4 linked regions of the Collimonas fungivorans Ter331 genome follow. The protein of the gene in region 4 binds, or shares a complex with, the protein of the main gene of each other region. Links are inferred from orthologs where the notes say so. Each region holds a gene or a part of one and is shown on either strand. Other genes may lie near its edges. The genes, in order: CFU_RS14510, dinB, CFU_RS09400 and dnaN.

Region 1 (4,585 bases), 3.3 Mb from region 4 along the record:
AGATTTCCATGCATTCGCCGCTGAATTCCAGCGCCCGCTTGCAGACCCAGAACTTGGCGGCGGGCGTGACTATACGGCGCCAGGCGCGCTGCAGCGGATCGTCCGGATGTTCGAAAGCGCTGGCCAGCTGCAGCATCAGCAGCGTCGCCGCTTCGCTTTCCAAGGCGAGGTCGGACAAGACGTTTTGCATCAGCGGCTGTTCTGCCAGATGGCGGCCGAAAGCGCTGCGGTGGCGCGCATGATGCAGCGCCTGCACCAGCGCCTGGCGTATCAGGCCGGCGGAACCGATGACGCAATCGAGGCGGGTGTGGTTGGCCATTTCGATGATGGTCGGGATGCCGCGGCCTTCGTCGCCGACCATGATGCCGAAGGCTTCCCGGAATTCCACTTCGCTGCTGGAATTGGAGCGGTTGCCCAGCTTGTCTTTCAAGCGCTGTATCTGCACCTGGTTCTTGCTGCCGTCGGGCCGCCAGCGCGGCACGAAAAAGCAGCTCAGGCCCATCTCGGTACGCGCCAGCACCATGTGGGCGTCGCACATCGGCGCCGAAAAAAACCATTTGTGGCCGGTCAGCAGGTAACCCGCGCCGCGTCCGCCGCCGCCCTCCAGCGGGACGGCCGTGGTGGTATTGCTGCGGACGTCTGAGCCGCCTTGTTTTTCCGTCATGCCCATGCCGAGCAGGATCGAGTTCTTGTGCTCCAGCGCCAGGTCGCGGCTGTCATGCTCACATGACAACAATTTTGCCTGCAAGGCGGCAAACAAGGCCGGTTCCTGCTGCAGCACCGGGATCGAGGCGAAAGTCATGGTGGTGGGACAGAGCGATCCGGCTTCCAGCTGGGCGTGCAGGAAATACCCGGCGGCGCGCGCCACGTGGCTGCCGCTTTGCGGCTTGATCCAGGGTAGGGCGTGCAGGCCTTGGCGGCGCAGCATGCCTAGCAGCGCATGCCAGGCCGGATGGAATTCGACGGCGTCGATGCGGTTGCCGAGGCGGTCGAAAGTGTTCAGTTCGGGCTGGTGGCGGTTGGCCAGTTCGGCCAGCTGCCAGCTTTCCTTGCTGCCGAGTTCGGCGCCGTAGCGCGCCAGCTGCTCGGCGCGCCATTGTCCGTGCAGGCGCTGCACGCCTGCCTGCAGGATGGTGTCGTCCAGGTACAGGTTGTTGCCATACAGTTCAGGCACCTGGTTGGTGACTTCGTGGGTCTGCCCTTGCATGAGTGATCTCCTGATTTTATGGGGCCGTATTGCTTGACTTTACACCCGACTTTACCCCTTGCCTCGGATCTCTGGAAGGTGTTGTCAGGCAATTATCTAGAGCGCCGCTTCAGTCGGCAGTTCCCCAATGAAAGGCCGGCAAGTTTAAAAACTGTGCTGGCTTCGTCTGTCAGGTAAAATGCTGTCTGTATTTCACAATTTGCTTTCACAACTTGCTGCCCCTATCCGCTGCCTATGTCCTACCAAGTTCTCGCCCGTAAATATCGCCCCAGAAGCTTCGATACGCTGGTCGGCCAGGAACACGTCGTAAGGGCTTTGACGCACGCCTTGGAGCAACAGCGCCTGCACCACGCCTATTTATTTACCGGCACGCGCGGCGTCGGCAAGACCACCTTGTCGCGGATCCTGGCGAAATCGCTCAATTGCATCGGCGCCGACGGCACCGGCGGCATCACGGCGACGCCGTGCGGCGTGTGCGAAGCGTGCGTGGCGATCGACGCCGGGCGCTTTGTCGACTATATCGAGATGGACGCGGCCTCGAACCGCGGCGTCGACGAAATGGCGCAGTTGCTGGAGCAGGCTGTGTATGCGCCGTCCAATGCGCGCTTCAAGGTCTATATGATCGACGAAGTGCACATGCTCACCAACCACGCTTTCAACTCGATGCTGAAGACGCTGGAAGAGCCGCCTGAACATGTCAAGTTCATCCTGGCCACCACCGACCCGCAAAAAATCCCGGTGACGGTGCTGTCGCGCTGCCTGCAGTTCAACCTGAAGCAGATGCCGCCCGGCCATATCATCAGCCACCTGGACAATATCCTGGGCCAGGAGCAGATCGAATTCGAAACCCCGGCCCTGCGTTTGCTGGCGCAAGGCGCCCACGGTTCGATGCGCGATGCGCTGTCGCTGACCGACCAGGCGATCGCCTATGCCGCCGGCAAGGTGACGCTGGAAGCGGTGCAGGGCATGCTCGGCGCGCTTGACCAGTCTTACCTGATCCGCGTGCTGGATGCGCTGGCGGCGAAAGACGGCCCCGGCTTGCTGGCGGTGGCCGACGACATGGCCAGCCGCAGCTTGTCGTACAGCGCGGCGCTGCAAGACCTGGGCACGTTGCTGCATCGGATAGCGCTGGCGCAAAGCGTGCCGGCAGCCCTGGCCGACGATCTGCCGGAACGCGAAGAAGTGATCCGGCTGTCGGGCTTGTTCGACGCCGAAGAAATACAACTGTTTTACCAGATCGCCGTACACGGCCGCAATGAACTCGGCCTGGCGCCGGACGAATATGCCGGTTTTTCGATGACCCTGCTGCGCATGCTGGCGTTCCGTCCGCAAGCTGACGGCAGCATTGCGGCGCCGCCGCCGGTCAGCCGTCCGCGGCCGCAGGCAAGCACTGCGCCAGCCGCAGCCGCGCCTGCTGCATCGAGACCGCCAGCCCAGGCGGCGCCAACCGCCGCCCGCCTGAGCAGCGCACCGCCGACGCTCAGCACCAGCGCGCCAGTTGTACCTCTTGCGCCCCCCGCCGGCAACGGCGGCATGAGCCCGGCCCGGGCTGCGCTGGAAGCTGCGCGCGCAGCGTCTTCCCGCAAGGGCGGCGCACCGGCGCGGCCGCAGCCAAGCCAGGCGCCGGCAGCGCCGGTCAGCCAGCCAGCCGCGGCGGTGGCGGACGCCAAACCGGCGGCGCCGGCGTATGTGCAGCAAGTACCGCAGAATTCCTCTGTGCCGCCTTGGGAAGAAGAGATCCCGCTGCCCATGGATTTGCCGGACACCGAATTTTCCAGTTCGGCGGCTGAAAAAAAAACTGAGTCATATTCACCGCCAGCCCCTCCGTCGCGCTCAGTTGCCGCCAACGGCGCAGTGAGTAATGGCCGCCAGCCTGTGCGCGCTGAACCGGTGGTGCAGCAGCCGGCAGCTGCGCCGGAGCCGCTACCGCCGCTGGTGCTGCAGCCCGATCCAAACCTGAACTGGGACGGCAACTGGCCCTTGCTGGCTTCCACCCTGGCGGTGCGCGGTGTGGCGCATCAGCTGGCGCAGCAGAGCGAGCTGGTCAAGTCCGACAGCAGCGGCCCGGCAGCCCAGTTCCATCTGCGGATTCCGTTCGACACCTTGCGCTCGGCCGGCAGTGTCGATAAGTTGGAGGTTGCGCTGAGCGAGCATTTCGGCCGCCCGGTCAAGGTGGAAACCGAACTCGGTACGGTGCGCCATACCGCCAACGCGCAGATGCTGGCGGCGCAGGCAGAGCGCCAGCGCCTGGCGGAACTGACCGCGCACAGCGATCCCTTCATCCAGAGCATGATGCGTGAATTCGGCGCCTCGATCGTGCCGGGATCGATCAAGCCCTTGGGCTGAAGCAGCAGGAAACAATACGGGCCGGCGTGAGCTTGGCCGCCGTTTGCGCCGTTTGATGCAATACCAGTTAAATTATCTGTTTTTATAGGAGAAGCACCATGATGAAGGGCCAACTGGCAGGGCTGATGAAACAAGCCCAGGCAATGCAGGACAACATGAAGAAGATGCAAGACCAACTGGCTTTGATCGAAGTCGAAGGCGAGTCGGGCGCGGGCCTGGTGAAAGTCGTGATGACTTGCAAGAACGCGGTCAAGCGCGTGGCGATCGACGCTTCGCTGCTGGCTGACGACAAGGACATGCTGGAAGACCTGGTGGCTGCTGCTTTCAACGATGCAGTGCGCAAGGCTGAAGCGCTGTCGGCTGAAAAGATGTCGGGCCTGACCGCTGGCATGCCTGCCGGCTTCAAGCTGCCATTCTGATCAACCGTATTTATATGCGTTGCGCGACGCGCGTAACCTGACGCAGGGCTAGCCGTGAAAATTCCTTCCAGTCTTACCTTGCTCACCGAAGCCTTGCGTCATCTGCCCGGCGTCGGTCCCAAGTCGGCTCAGCGCATGGCTTACCACTTGCTGCAGCACGACCGCGACGGCGCCGCCTTGCTGGGGCGGGCGCTGACGCAGGCTGTCGACCAGATCCGCCACTGCGCGATGTGCAATACCTTCACCGAGAACGAGGTATGCGAAACCTGCCTCGATCCGGAGCGCGATCCGAGTTTGCTATGCGTGGTGGAGACGCCGACCGACCAGCTGATGATCGAACAGACCCTGACTTTCAAGGGTTTGTATTTTGTGCTGATGGGACGCTTGTCGCCGCTGGATGGGATCGGTCCCAAGGACATCCAGCTGGAGAAGCTGATCGGCCGCGCCACCGACGGCGTCGTCAAGGAAGTGGTGCTGGCCACCAATTTCACCAACGAAGGCGAAGCCACCGCCCATTACATCAGCGAAACCATGAAAGCCCGCGGCCTGCAGGTGAGCCGTCTGGCGCGCGGCGTGCCGGTGGGCGGCGAGCTGGAGTATGTCGACGCCGGCA
Region 2 (4,395 bases), 2.7 Mb from region 4 along the record:
ATCTCATTGCAGCGCTGGCCTCGACTTTTCGTGATCAGACTTTCCCCATTTTTTTTTGTGCGCAAAACTCGGCCTCGGCAGCATTTTTTCCCGCAATTATCCATCCAGCTTCAGCAGAGTGAACAGCGGCACACACAATTTGACTCATTCTTGAATGCAATGGTTGAAGAATTATTAAATAGAAAGGAATTCATCGACGCTATATTGGAAATCTGATATGTTTCCCCCATAAAAATATAGGGATAAGTCATGGGTTTAAATACAAACGAGTGGAAGTCGCCGTTAGGTTTACCCGCCCAGCAACCCTATCGAATGGAGGAAAGACTGCGATTCAACTCAGCAGCAGTTATTCCTGGCAACAATGCCTCGGCGAAGGAGAGGTTGTGAGCACGACAGGCCCGGTAGACTGGCCGGAAGACTTTCCGTTCCGGCCGCATCTGCGCTTCTGTACTCTTGGAAACGAGAACGTGACGGAGGTTATGGAGAGCTTTCGCATCGCGTGCGAACAACTGGGATACTCAACCAGCATTGAAGTCACGCCCAGCGTAGGCAACGCCGACATCAACCTTTTCTTTTTCGCGATGGGTCTTGGCTTGCCTTCCGATGCGGTGCTGCCACTCAACACCATCGTTGTCAACTTTGAGCCTGGCCTGCCCGAATTATTGGCAGAAATGCCAGGCTATCGCCACTTGCTCCAGTGCGCATGGGTCTGGGAGTACAGCCTTGATAATTTGAAGCATCACCAAGCTCTGGGGATACTCAGGTCTGACTACGTACCCCTGACTTTTGAGCCAAAGGCGACGCCCATCGTACCCGAAGACCAAGTACTGAGCGACGATCAGCAGGACATCGATGTCATCTTCTTCGGGGAAACCATGCCCCGTCGGCTCTCCATTTTGCGCGAGCTAGAGTCGCACGGGCTTCGGGTTGCCTATCCGATAGGAACGGCCTGGACGCCGGCGCAGCGCGATGCCTTGCTACCGCGTGCAAAGGTCGCCTTAAATATGCGCAAGGCCGATCACACAAGCACTGCAGAATTGCCGCGCTTGTCCATCCTGTTGCGCAACCGCAAGGCAGTCGTGTCAGAGCTTTACCCGCATTCCGAGATACCGCTTGTGCTGCGCGACGCCGTCGATGGCTGCTCGTACAACGAACTCGTCGAGCGAGTGCATGCGCTGCTGGCCGATGCCCCGCGGCGGCGCATGCTCGAGAAGGCCGGCCCTCTCGCGCTGCTTGGCTTGACTCCACAGAAAGAGATTTTGGCCGGTGCAATGCACCGTTATGTTGCTGCAGTCCGTCAGCGCCTGTAGCGCATGCCGTCAGAGGATGGGAGTCATAGGATCGGGGTCAGATACCGTCTTGAATAGCATGCGGATGACAAAGGCGTATTCGGAGGACAGGCAACGACTGTCCTGTTGTTTTTGAATCTGGGGGCTGCGTTGTTTGGTTCGGCCTACCGGGCTGCTGCACGATAGTTTGCTGAAATACCGGCCCGCCTATGAAAGAATGCATCAGCGCGAGCCGGTGTTTTACTAAAAATTATTTTTTTTGCTCAGCCTTGCGATGGTGTTTCTTCACGACTTTGCCGTGATGCTTCACAGGTTCCTGCTTGTAAGTTTCAACCTTGCGGTCATTGCGTGCATCAGGATGGCCGGCCAACGGGTCGCCCGAGTTCTGGGCTTGCGCGAATGGTGTCAGCGCGAGGAGGAGAGCGGCGATGCCAAATAGCTTTTTCATATTTATTCCTTCCGGTGATTGGGTTTCACAATCCCTTTTGCAGCGGGATGTCTTATAAACGCTGCGGAAGATATTCGGTTGACAACGGCTACGCTATTCCCACGTAACTTCGTGTAACATCCAGCGAACCTCTTTCTAGCGGAGCCTCGAATGAAAAAACGCCAGTTCCTGTCGACTGCCGCCGGTTCGCTGGCCGGCGCCCTGGGAATATCCGCCGTGCCGGCTTGTGCGGCAGCCGCCGACAAAAGCGCCGGACAAACGACCGCGCCGGCGGTGCTAACAATTGCCGGTGCAATCGAGCGCAACAACCGCGGCCCGGTCGATCCGGTGGTCGACCAGATGATGCACAAGCAGAACGTGCAGTTCACCCGCGCGTTTGCCTTCGACCTGGCCGCGCTGGCCAAGCTGCCTGCCGTCACCATCAATCCGACCCTCGAATACGACAGCAAACCGCACCAGTTGCGTGGTCCGCGCCTGGCCGATGTGCTGGATGCACTGGGTGCCAGCAAGGCGCCGGGGACGCAGATCGTGTTTCATTCGGTTGACGGCTACATGCCGCAGCTGAGTTTTGTCCAGTTGCGGCAATACGGCTACATCCTGGCGACGCATATCGACGGCAAGCCGATGGCGATCGGCGGTTTTGGTCCCATCTTCGCAATCTATGACGCCGACAGCATCGCCGAGCAGGCGCAAAAGCCGCTGAACCAGCGCTTTGCACTTTGTCCATGGGGCTTGTATTGCATCGAGGTGGTGGCGGGCAAGTGAGGCAAGCGGCGTCGCTTCATTCGTCGCTAAACAATTCACCCTGCATTACGGCCGGCTCGCTTTCGGCTTCTTCTTTTCTTGTCAGTGCACTGGCTCGCACGCCCAGCAAGCGCAAGCGCCTGTCCAAGGTGACGCGGCGCAGGCATTCTCCTGCGGCATGCCGGATTGCCGTGGCGTCGTCCGTTGCATCGGGCAATGTCAGGTCGCGGGTAACGATCTGGAAATCCGCGAAACGCAATTTGATCCCTATCGTACGGGCAAGGTAACCTTTCCTTTGCAGGTCGCCGGCCAACCGCACGCACAGGTCCGTGAATATGGGCGTCAGCGTGTCGCGGTCGAGCTTGGCGTGCAGGTCCCGCTCGAAAGTCGTTTCGCGGCTGATCGATTTGGTTTCCGAGCTGGTGACCACCGGGCGGTCGTCCAGGCCGTGGGATGCGCGCATCAGCCATTCGCTATACGTCCGGCCGAAATTTTCCTGGAGCACGGCCGGATCCGTGGCGGCCAGTTCGCCGATGGTGTTGACGCCGAGCGCGGTCAGTTTTTCGGCTGCCTTGGGGCCGATGCCATTGACTTTTCTTGCCGCCAGCGGCCAGATGCGTGATGGGATATCAGCTTCGGTGATCACGGTCAGGCCGTTCGGCTTCTCCAGCTCCGAGCTGATCTTGGCCAGCAGCTTGTTGGGCGCGATGCCGATCGAACACGACAACCCGGTAGCTTCGCGCACGGCGTCCTTGATGCGTTGCGCCACCACGCGGATGTCGTCCGGATGCTGGCTCAAGTCCATATAGATTTCGTCGATGCCGCGGTCTTCTATCAGCGGCGCGATTTCGGCCACCGCTGCCTTGAACAGCCGCGAATAATGCCGGTAAGACTCGAAATCGGTCGGCAGCAGGATCGCATCCGGCGCCAGCTTGGCTGCCTTCATCATGCCCATCGCAGAAAACACGCCGAAGGCGCGCGCTTCGTAAGTGGAGGTGGTGACGACGCCGCGGCCGACATAATCGCGCAGCTTGTGATACTGGAGCTTGCCGTCTTCCCCAGGCTCGGGCTTGTGCCTGGAGCCGCCGCCGATCACCACCGCCTGGCCGCGCAGCTCGGGGTAGCGCAGCAGCTCCACCGACGCGTAGAAAGCGTCCATATCCAGGTGTGCGATACGACGAATGGGCGAAGGCATGAAATCAATATGTGTAGAGATCCGATACGGCGACAGCATACCATTACTGTATATAAATACAGTAATGCAAATCCCGTTTTTTTGATCGTTTTTCATTGTTTTACATCGTTCGTATCTGATGTCCTCCTGCAGCATTTGACAGTATTGCTACGCCGACAATGATGCTACGTTGCAACTAATTGCTTGCGCCAGCCTTGTCCCGCAGTTCGTCGGACGTCAATCGGAGGAGTCAAACATGAAATATTGCATACGGCAGATTATTCAATGGGGGCTGGCGCTTGTGCTGCTGGCGCCAGGATTCAGCTGGGGACACGGCGCGGTGGACATACCCGTTGCGCGCCAAGTGAAATGCAAACTGGTGGATGGCGTATGGGGGCCGATAGACGGCTCGGGCATTTCAGATCTCGGCTGCCGCGATTCGGCGCTGGTGTTTGCTACTGCAGCGGACCGTGCATATCCCATCGACCAGTGGCATGAGGTCGCGAAGCAGATAGCGCCGCCGGATTACAACGATGATGCAAAAGTCAGGGCAGCGATTCCGGACGGCCACCTATGCTCGGCGGCGGATCCCAAGAAGCACAGCCTGGATCTTGCCACGCCTAACTGGTATAAAACCCCGGTGCGCCTGCACGACGGCAAGATGACGGTGCGCCTGATCGGCACCCAGCCGCATCTGCCCGGCTTCTTCAAGATCTATTTGAGCAAGGCTAGCTACAGCG
Region 3 (4,548 bases), 2.1 Mb from region 4 along the record:
TGGGCGTGCCGCCGCCGATAAAGATCGTGTAGATCTTGCGGCCCCAGATCAGCGGCAGCGACGCTTCCAGGTCGAGCCGCAAAGCCGCCAGGTATTCTTCTTCCGGAAAACCGCCCTTGGCTTCATGCGAATTGAAATCGCAATACGGGCATTTCTTCACGCACCACGGGAAATGGATATACAGCGACAGCGGCGGCAAGGCGCTCAGGCTGAGCGCGCCCGGCTGCAGATACGCCAGCGCGGCCTGGGCGGCGGCGGAAGGTTTGTCGGCGGCCTGACTTTTAGCTTGCCCCGGCATGCCTATCGGTTTGATCGGGATCATCGCAGCTTTTCAACCAGGGCACGCAGCGCCTGGCCGCGGTGCGAAATGGCGTTCTTTTCGGCTGCGCTGAATTCAGCCGCGGTCTTGCCCTGCTCCGGCAGCAGGAAATACGGGTCGTAGCCGAAACCGCCGGCGCCGCGCGGCTCATCGATGATGACGCCGTTCCAGCGGCCGTCGGCGATCACCGGCTGCGGATCGTCGGCATGGCGCACGAATACCAGCACACAATAATAATAGGCCGATTTGTCGGCGTGCGGCGCCAGCTCGGCGACCAGCTTGCGGTTGTTTTCTGCATCGGATTTCGGCTCGCCGGCGTAACGCGCCGACAATACGCCGGGCGCGCCGCCCAGGGCGTTGACGCAGACGCCGGAATCGTCGGCCAGCGCCGGCAAGCCGGTCAGGCGCGCAGCGTGGCGCGCCTTGGCAAGGGCGTTTTCGACAAACGTCAGGTACGGCTCTTCCGCTTCCGGAACATCGAATTCGCCTTGCGGGCGGACCTCAAAGTCGATCTGCGCCAGCAAAGAGCTGAATTCTTTTAACTTGCCGGCGTTATTGGAGGCCAGGACCAGGGTGCGTGACATGAGCAACTCGAAACAAGATAGGAGAAAGCCGGTACTTTAGCACCGGTAGAAATTGACGTCGGACCAGCGACTAAAACGAATTAAGCTACGCGCTTGCCCAGGATCACCAGGTCGCGCTCGATGCCGTCCAGCGTGGCGACGCGCGGCATATTGGCCCAGCGCTCGAAACCGAAGGCGTCGAACAGCTTCAGGCTCGGCTGGTTATGGCCGAATACGAAACCCAGCAAGGTATGTACGCCGAAACTCGGGGCGCGCTCGATCGCCACCCCCAGCAGGTAACGGCCCATGCCCTTGCCGCGCGCGTGTTCGTGGATGTAGATCGACAGCTCGGCGGTGCCGGCATAGGCCGGGCGGCCATAAAAGTCGGAATACGACAACCAGCCCAGGATGGCCGGCTGGCCGTCTGCGCCCTGCTGCTCCACCACCCACAGCGGCCGGCGTTCGGCGTTGTGGTGGTCGAACCAGCCTTGGCGCGACGCCACCGTGACCGGCTCGGTATCGGCGGTCACCTCGCGCGAAGCGACGGTGCTGTTATAGATAGCGACGATGGCCGGCAAATCCTGCTGGCCGGCGATCCTGAAACTGTAGTTCGTCTGATTCATCGAGATGCTGCTGGTGTTGCCAGCCTTGATAACTTAATAAGTATGGGTGGGGCGCGCCGAGCCCAAGGCCGAGCCGAGCACTTCTTCGATCCGCTTGCGCAGACGCTGGCCGCTGTCGTCGTCCGGGAAATGCACGCCGACCCCCTGCGCCTTGTTGTTGTTGGCGTTCTTGGGCGTGATCCAGGCCACCTTGGCGGCGATCGGGTACTTGGTGCCGTCGTCCATCAGGCTCAGGATCAGGTAGATTTCATCGCCCAGGTGATAGCTCTTGTTGGTCGGCACAAAGATGCCGCCATTGGTCAGGAACGGCATGTACGCGGCGTACAGGGCCGATTTTTCCTTGATCACCAGCGACAGGACCGAAGGCCGGGACAGTTTGACCGGTTCAGCCGGGATTGTGGTGTTTTCAGCCATCTTCATCCTCAAAAATCAAGCTCAAAATTCAAGCAAACATTGCAGCGTAATCGAGCAGCATCTCTTCGATGAAGAGGCGCGCCGACAAGGGGTGTTCTGCGACTGCACGGCGCTCGTTGCTGCTTTTCAGGGCTCGCAGCAAGGCGCCGGTTTCAACTTTGGCGGCCAATCCTGCCAGCGCTTTTTCATAACGAGGATAATACCGGATTGTGCCGCTTAATTTAAAGGAAAACAGATCGTACAGCCAGCGCTGCTGCCACCCCACCAGCTCGGCGACCGGGGTTTTCTGCAAATGTTCGGCGCATTTCAGGGCGCCGTCTATGCCGGGCTTGGTCAGATGCTGCAAAAACTCGTCGATCAGTTCGCGCCCTTCGCTTTGCGACTGCGCATAGGCAGTCAGCGGCGCCCCGCCCTGTTCGGCCAGCCAGACGTCGGCATCCTTGACCTCTTGCTGGCGCAGCCAGGCCATGGCCTGCTGGTGCGACGGCAGCGGCATGGCGAATTTGCGACAGCGCGACAAGATGGTCGGCAACAGCCGGTCCAGGCTGTTTGAACTGAGCAGGAACACCGTGTTCGGCGGCGGTTCTTCCAATGTCTTCAGCAAGGCGTTGGCGGCAGCGGTATTCAGCGCTTCGGCCGGATACAGCAAGACCACCCGCTGTCCTTGCCTGTGGGTGGAGATATTCATGAAACCTGACAAGACGCGGATCTGGTCGATCTTGATTTCCTTGGACGGCGCCTTGGCCGACTTGGCTGCTGACTTTGTACTCCCCTTGTCGCCATCCTCCGCGCCGTCGCCCTCGGCCGCATCTTCGCCGTCCAGGATTTCCGGCCGCACACGCCGGTAATCCGGGTGATTGTATTGCATGAACCAGCCGCAAGAGCCGCAGACGCCGCAGGCATGGCCGTCCGCCTGCGGCTGCTCGCACAACAGCGATTGCGCGAACTGCTCGGCGAACACGGTCTTGCCTATGCCTTCGGCGCCATGGAACAGGATCGCGTGCGGCAGGCGCGCGCGCATCTGCTGCAGCTGCTGCCAGACACCGTCCTGCCACGGGAACAAGGAGTTGCTCATTGCTTGCCGCCGGGCTGGCTTGGCAGGCTTGAAATGATTTGCTTCAGCTCTTGCTGGACTTCGGCAATCGTCCGGGTCGCATCGATGACGCGGAAACGCTCGGGAAACTGCGCTGCGCGGCGCAGGTATTCGGCGCGCGTGGCGGCGAAGAAATCCGCTTTTTCCTGTTCGAACTTGTCCAGTGTGCGGGTCGCATCCAGGCGCGTGCGCGCCACTTCCAGCGGCACGTCGAACAACAGGGTCAGGTCCGGCTGCAAATGCGGGTGCACCCATTGCTCCAGCGCTTCCAGCTTGGCCAGCGGCAGTTGCCGGCCGCCGCCCTGGTAGGCGAAGGTGGCGTCGGTGAAGCGGTCCGAGATGACCCAGTCGCCGCGCGCCAGCGCCGGTTCTATCACCTGCGCCAGGTGTTCGCGGCGGGCGGCGAACATCAGCATCGCCTCGGTTTCCAGGTGCATTTTCTGGTGCAGCAATACTTCGCGCAGCGCTTCGCCCAGCGTGGTGCCGCCCGGCTCGCGGGTGGTGATGACCTGTAGGCCCTGCGCGCGCAGCAAGTCGGCGACAAAAGCGATGTGAGTCGACTTGCCGGCGCCGTCTATGCCTTCAAATGTGATGAATTTTGCCATTGCCTTATCTGTTGGGTTGCCGAATGTCCCGAATATGCCAATTATCGCTGATATTGATTCACCGCCTGGTTATGTTCGCCCAGGTTATTCGAGAAATGGCTGCTGCCGTCGCCCCGCGCGACAAAATACAGGGCGTCGGTCTGCGCCGGATGCATGGCGGCGCTGATCGATTCCGCGCCCGGCAAGGCGATCGGCGTCGGCGGCAGGCCGGCGCGGGTATAGGTGTTGTAAGGCGTATCGGTGGTCAGGTCGCGCTTGCGGATGGCGCCTTGGTATTGATCGCCCATGCCGTAGATCACGGTTGGGTCGGTTTGCAGCAGCATGCCGATCTTGAGGCGGTTGATGAACACGCCGGCAATCGTGCTGCGGTCGGCGCGCTTGCCGGTCTCTTTTTCCACGATCGAGGCCATGATCAGGGCTTCATACGGCGTCTTGTACGGCAACGAGGTATCGCGCCCCTCCCAGCCCTGAGTCAGGCGCTTGATCAGCAGGCTATGCGCCTGCTTGTACACCTGCAGGTCGCTCGACCCCTTGGCGAACAAATAGGTATCGGGAAAGAACAGGCCTTCCGGCATGGCGTAGTCGGGCGTGATTTTTGCCAGCAGTTCGGCGTCCGACAGCGCCGCGGTATCGTGTTTCAGCGCCGGCTGCGCCGCCACCGCCTGCCGCATCTGGCGGAAAGTCCAGCCTTCGATCACGGTCAGCGATTCCTGCGCAAACTCGCCGCGCACCAGTTGCGTCAGCAAACGCAGCGGCGTGGCGCCCGGTTTCAGTTCATAACTGCCGGCTTTCAGTTTGCTGCCCTTGTCGGTCACCCGCGCCAGCAATTCCAGCAGCTGGGGATTGACGCCGACCCCGGCTTCGTCGATCTGCTGCGCCGAACTGGCCAACGTGCTGCCTGGCTTGATCGTGAACGGCCGCACCGGGCCGT
Region 4 (4,585 bases):
TCGCCGGCGCCGCGGCGGATCAGGGCGCCTGGGCCGATCAGGCCTTTGAAGGTTTCTGCGGCGTTGACCAGCACGGTGTAATCCGGGCTGGCGACGAAGTCGCTGTCGATGGCGCTGACCTTGATGTTGCCGTGGTAGCGGCGCTGGATGCGCAGGGCGTGCTTGTCGGAGAGTTCGTCGGATTTGACGACGACTTGCACCGATGGCTCGTTGATCGATGCTTGCAAGGCCTGGGCCGAGGCTTCGGCGTCGGCCAGGGTGTCCAGCTTGAGGGTGACGCCGGTCATGATGGAGGTGAGGGCGGCGCCGTCTACCGCGCGCGTCAGGCGCGTGATGATGGAGTTGGCCATGTTGTACTGGCGCACCAGCTCGGCCAGGGCCGGGCCGCTGATCGGCAGCGCGCCTTCGCTTGGCACCAGAGCAGCGTCGTTGAGGGCGACTTGCATCATGTAGGAGACTTCTTCGGCGTCGTCCTTGAGGTAGCGCTCGTCCTTGCCGTGCTTGACCTTGTACAGCGGCGGTTGGGCGATGTAGATGTGGCCGCGCTCTACCAGTTGCGGCATCTGGCGGTAGAACAGGGTCAGCAGCAGGGTGCGGATGTGGGCGCCGTCGACGTCCGCATCGGTCATGATGATGATGCGGTGGTAGCGCAGCTTGTCGGCGTTGAATTCGTCGGCGCCGATGCTGGTGCCGAGGGTGGCGATCAGGGTGGTGATCTGTTCGGACGACAGCATCTTTTCAAAACGGGCTTTTTCGACGTTGAGCACTTTACCGCGCAACGGCAGAATCGCCTGGAATTTACGGTCGCGGCCCTGCTTGGCGGAACCGCCCGCGGAGTCACCCTCGACGATGTAGAGTTCGCACAGGGCTGGGTCTTTTTCCTGGCAGTCGGCCAGTTTCGATGACAGGCCGAGGCCGTCCATCACGCCTTTGCGGCGCGTCAGTTCGCGCGCCTTGCGGGCGGCGTCGCGGGCGCGGGCGGCTTCGACGATCTTGCCGCAGATGATCTTGGCGTCGTTCGGGCGTTCTTGCAGGTAGTCGTTCAGCGTTTTTGCGACGATTTCTTCTACCGGCAGGCGCACTTCGCTGGAGACCAGCTTGTCTTTGGTTTGCGAGCTGAATTTCGGCTCTGGCACTTTCACGGACAGCACGCAGGTGAGGCCTTCACGCATGTCGTCGCCGCTGGTTTCTACCTTGGCTTTCTTGGCGAAGTCATGTTCTTCGATGTACTTGTTCAAGATGCGGGTCATCGCCGCGCGCAGGCCGGTGAGGTGGGTGCCGCCGTCGCGTTGCGGGATGTTGTTGGTGAAGCAGAGTACTTGTTCGTTGTAGGCGTCGTTCCATTGCATGGAGACGTCGACGCTGACGCCGTCTTTTTCGCCGGTGGCCTGGAAAATCGTCGGGTGCAGGACGGTCTTGGCTTTGTTGATGTATTCAACGAAACCGCGGGTGCCGCCTTCGAAGGCGAAGTTTTCTTCTTTGCCGGTGCGCTGGTCGGTCAGCTTGATGTGCACGCCGTTGTTGAGGAAGGACAGTTCGCGGATGCGCTTGGCCAGGATTTCGTAGTGGAATTCGACGTGGGTGAAGATTTCTTCGTCGGCCCAGAAGTGGACTTCGGTGCCGCGCTTGTCGGTGTCGCCGATGACCTTGATCGGCGATACCAGCATGCCGTCGATGGTTTCGGTTTCGCGGTTTTGCGGGACGCCGCGCACGAATTCCATGTAATGCACTTTGCCGTCGCGGCGGATGGTCAGCTTGAGCAGCTTGGACAGGCCGTTAACGCAAGACACGCCCACACCGTGCAGGCCGCCGGATACCTTGTACGAGTTCTGGTCGAACTTGCCGCCGGCGTGCAGCTCGGTCATGACGATTTCGGCTGCGCTGCGCTTTGGATCGTGCTTGTCGTCGAACTTGATGCCGGTCGGCACACCGCGGCCGTTGTCGGTGATCGAGATCGAGTTGTCGGCGTGGATGGTGACGTGGATTTCGGTGCAGTGGCCGGCCAGCGATTCGTCGATGGAGTTGTCCAGCACTTCGAACACCAGGTGGTGCAGGCCGGTGCCGTCAGAGGTGTCGCCGATGTACATCCCGGGGCGTTTGCGTACCGCTTCCAGGCCTTCGAGAATTTGGATCGAGGACGCTCCGTATGCATTGGGTTGCGGCTGATTGGTGTTGTCTGGGGCTGATGACATGGCTACCTTCTGAAAAGCTTACTTCGGAACTACTTATATTGGGACTGGATGCTACTTTTACAAGCAATGCTGGGGGGCACGCGCGTGGGCAGAAAAGCTTGCCCACCCTACGGCTTTTACCAGCAACCGTAGGGTGGGCACCTGTGCCCACGCGGTGTGCCGGAGGCCGTTGCAGCGTGGGCACGGGGTGCCCACCCTACATCGACTAGATTCGCATTGGCATTACTACGTACTTGAAATCGGCGTTTTCCGGCACGGTGATCAGTGCTGAAGAATTGGCGTCGCCGAGGGCGATGTTGACGTTGTCGCCCTTGAGGTTGTTGAGGACGTCGAGCAGGTAGGTGACGTTGAAGCCGATGTCGACGCTATCGCCGCCGTAATCGATTTCGAGTTCTTCAATCGCCTCTTCCTGGTCAGCGTTGGTGGAGCTGATTTTCAGGCTGCCTGGGGTGACTACCCAGCGCACGCCCTTGAACTTGTCGCTGGTCATGATGGCGGCGCGTTGCAAGGAGCGCAGCAGCTGGTCGCGGCTGATGGTGAAATCGTTCTTGTAGCCCTTCGGCACCACGCGGGTGTAGTCGGGGAACTTGCCTTCGACCAGCTTGGAGATCAGTTCGATATCGGCGAACGACAGCTTGACCTGGTTGTTGGCGATTTCGAGCTGGACCGGTTCGTCGGTTTCTTCCAGCAGGCGCTGCAGTTCGATGATGGTCTTGCGCGGGATGATGACTTCCTGGCGCGCGAACTCTTGTTCGGTGGCGACCTGGCAAAACGCCAGGCGGTGGCCGTCTGTCGCAACCGCGATGACGTTCTTGCCGTCGAGGACCAGCAGCAGGCCGTTCAGGTAGTAACGGATATCCTGTTGCGCCATCGAGAAGTGCACCATGTTGAACAGATGCTTGAGCGTCTTTTGCGGCAGGGTGACGGTGGCGTTGTAATGGTCTGCCTGGGCGACTGTCGGGAATTCTTCGGCGGCCAGGGTTTGCAGTGCGAAACGCGATTTGCCGGACTGCACGGTCATGCGCTTGTTGCTCAGGGTCAGCGAGACTTCGCCGGTGTCTGGCAGGGCGCGCAGGATATCGAGCAGCTTGCGCGCGGCGACGGTGGTGGCCGCTACTTCGCTGCCACTGCCGACCTTGGCGTTGGTGGTGATTTGCACTTCGATGTCGGTCGACAGGAAAGAGACCTTTTCGCCTTCTTTGCGAATGAGGATATTGGCCAGAATCGGCAATGTGTGCCGACGCTCGACAATACCGCTCACGATCTGCAGTGGCCGGAGAAGGGTATCTCGGTTGGTTTTGACCAATTGCATAGCTATATCCTTGTTATTTAAAAATCAAATATTGCTGCTTGCTGAAGTACGGGTTTGAATGCTTGGTAAGCAGTCTGTAAATGTAACTTAAATCGACCCTCTACGGACCCCTCCGGGCCGGAAATCTGCGCCGCTGTGACGATTTTTTGCGATTGTAAGTTGGCAAATCGGCAAGCTCTGCGATTTAACCAAATCGGCAAAAAAACCACAGTCACCGCCCAGTTTTCAACTTGCCTTATACAAACTTATCCACAGGGCCGCAGGCAACGTGCACAATCGCCCGGCATCTCGATATCAGCCCTTCAGGGTCTGCTCCAGCACGTGCAATTCGTGGTTGCATTCCGGATTCTTGGTGCGGTCGCCGGCGATCTTGCGGACTGCGTGCAATACCGTGGTGTGATCGCGGCCGCCGAACAGTTCGCCGATTTCCGGCAGGCTTTTCTGGGTCAGTTCCTTGGCAAGGTACATCGCAATCTGGCGCGGACGGGCGATATTGGCCGGCCGCTTTTTCGAGTACATATCGGCAACTTTGATGTTGAAAAAGTCAGCCACGGTCTTCTGGATGTTCTCGACGGAGATCTGGCGGTTCTGTACCGACAGCAGGTCCTTCAATGCATCTTTGACCACATCGATGCTGATGTCTTTGCCATGGAAACGAGAGTAAGCAAGAATCTTGCGCAGTGCGCCTTCCAGCTCGCGGACGTTGGAACGTAAGTGTTTGGCAACAAAAAACGCGACGTCGTCGGAGAAGGTGACGCCTTCCGATGCCGCTTTTTTGAGCAGGATCGCTACCCGCATTTCCAGTTCCGGCGGCTCGATGGCGACCGTCAGGCCGGAGTCGAAACGCGAAATCAGGCGGTCATCCATGCCGGTGATTTCTTTCGGGTAGGTGTCACTGGTGATGATGATTTGTTTCTTTGCAGCAATCAGCGCTTCGAAGGCGTAGAAGAATTCTTCCTGGGTACGGCTCTTGCCGCCGAAGAACTGGATATCGTCGATCAGCAGCAAATCCAGCGAATGGTAGTAGCGCTTGAAGTCGTCGAAACCCTTGCGTTGGTAAGCAGTCACTACGTCGCGAACG

The links.
Region 1: the proteins of dnaN (region 4) and CFU_RS14510 are in contact, whole or in part, in a cryo-EM structure (PDB 8GIZ), measured with the Escherichia coli proteins. The link is inferred for Collimonas fungivorans Ter331 from one-to-one orthologs.
Region 2: the proteins of dnaN (region 4) and dinB are in contact, whole or in part, in a solved structure (PDB 1OK7), measured with the Escherichia coli proteins. The link is inferred for Collimonas fungivorans Ter331 from one-to-one orthologs.
Region 3: the proteins of dnaN (region 4) and CFU_RS09400 are in contact, whole or in part, in a cryo-EM structure (PDB 8GIZ), measured with the Escherichia coli proteins. The link is inferred for Collimonas fungivorans Ter331 from one-to-one orthologs.

What each region holds. Positions count from the first base shown.
Region 1 is NC_015856.1:3,340,179-3,344,763, reverse strand. What follows is about bases 1,010-3,997. They hold CFU_RS14510 (DNA polymerase III subunit gamma/tau), read left to right. Parts: upstream 1,010-1,441; coding sequence 1,442-3,553; downstream 3,554-3,997. Other genes in these bases: CFU_RS14505 (YbaB/EbfC family nucleoid-associated protein), read left to right, coding at 3,652-3,972; CFU_RS14515 (isovaleryl-CoA dehydrogenase), read right to left, coding at 1,010-1,207. Also shown: more of CFU_RS14515, read right to left, coding at 1-1,009; recombination mediator RecR, read left to right, coding at 4,027-4,585. UniProt on the Escherichia coli protein: Part of the beta sliding clamp loading complex, which hydrolyzes ATP to load the beta clamp onto primed DNA to form the DNA replication pre-initiation complex.
Region 2 is NC_015856.1:2,710,490-2,714,884, reverse strand. What follows is about bases 1,598-4,395. They hold dinB (DNA polymerase IV), read right to left. Parts: upstream 3,677-4,395; coding sequence 2,519-3,676; downstream 1,598-2,518. Other genes in these bases: CFU_RS11770 (lytic polysaccharide monooxygenase), read left to right, coding at 3,912-4,395; CFU_RS11780 (molybdopterin-dependent oxidoreductase), read left to right, coding at 1,888-2,502; CFU_RS11785 (hypothetical protein), read right to left, coding at 1,598-1,737. Also shown: CFU_RS11790 (hypothetical protein), read left to right, coding at 384-1,310; more of CFU_RS11785, read right to left, coding at 1,540-1,597. UniProt on the Escherichia coli protein: Poorly processive, error-prone DNA polymerase involved in translesion repair and untargeted mutagenesis. Copies undamaged DNA at stalled replication forks, which arise in vivo from mismatched or misaligned primer ends.
Region 3 is NC_015856.1:2,145,159-2,149,706, reverse strand. What follows is about bases 972-3,922. They hold CFU_RS09400 (DNA polymerase III subunit delta'), read right to left. Parts: upstream 2,995-3,922; coding sequence 1,948-2,994; downstream 972-1,947. Other genes in these bases: mltG (endolytic transglycosylase MltG), read right to left, coding at 3,659-3,922; tmk (dTMP kinase), read right to left, coding at 2,991-3,617; CFU_RS09405 (PilZ domain-containing protein), read right to left, coding at 1,539-1,919; CFU_RS09410 (GNAT family N-acetyltransferase), read right to left, coding at 984-1,505. Also shown: radical SAM family heme chaperone HemW, read right to left, coding at 1-322; rdgB (RdgB/HAM1 family non-canonical purine NTP pyrophosphatase), read right to left, coding at 319-903; more of mltG, read right to left, coding at 3,923-4,548. UniProt on the Escherichia coli protein: Part of the beta sliding clamp loading complex, which hydrolyzes ATP to load the beta clamp onto primed DNA to form the DNA replication pre-initiation complex.
Region 4 is NC_015856.1:645-5,229, reverse strand. What follows is about bases 1,452-4,439. They hold dnaN (DNA polymerase III subunit beta), read right to left. Parts: upstream 3,505-4,439; coding sequence 2,398-3,504; downstream 1,452-2,397. Other genes in these bases: dnaA (chromosomal replication initiator protein DnaA), read right to left, coding at 3,799-4,439; gyrB (DNA topoisomerase (ATP-hydrolyzing) subunit B), read right to left, coding at 1,452-2,192. In the rest of the region: more of gyrB, read right to left, coding at 1-1,451; more of dnaA, read right to left, coding at 4,440-4,585. UniProt on the Escherichia coli protein: Confers DNA tethering and processivity to DNA polymerases and other proteins. Acts as a clamp, forming a ring around DNA (a reaction catalyzed by the clamp-loading complex) which diffuses in an ATP-independent manner freely and bidirectionally along dsDNA.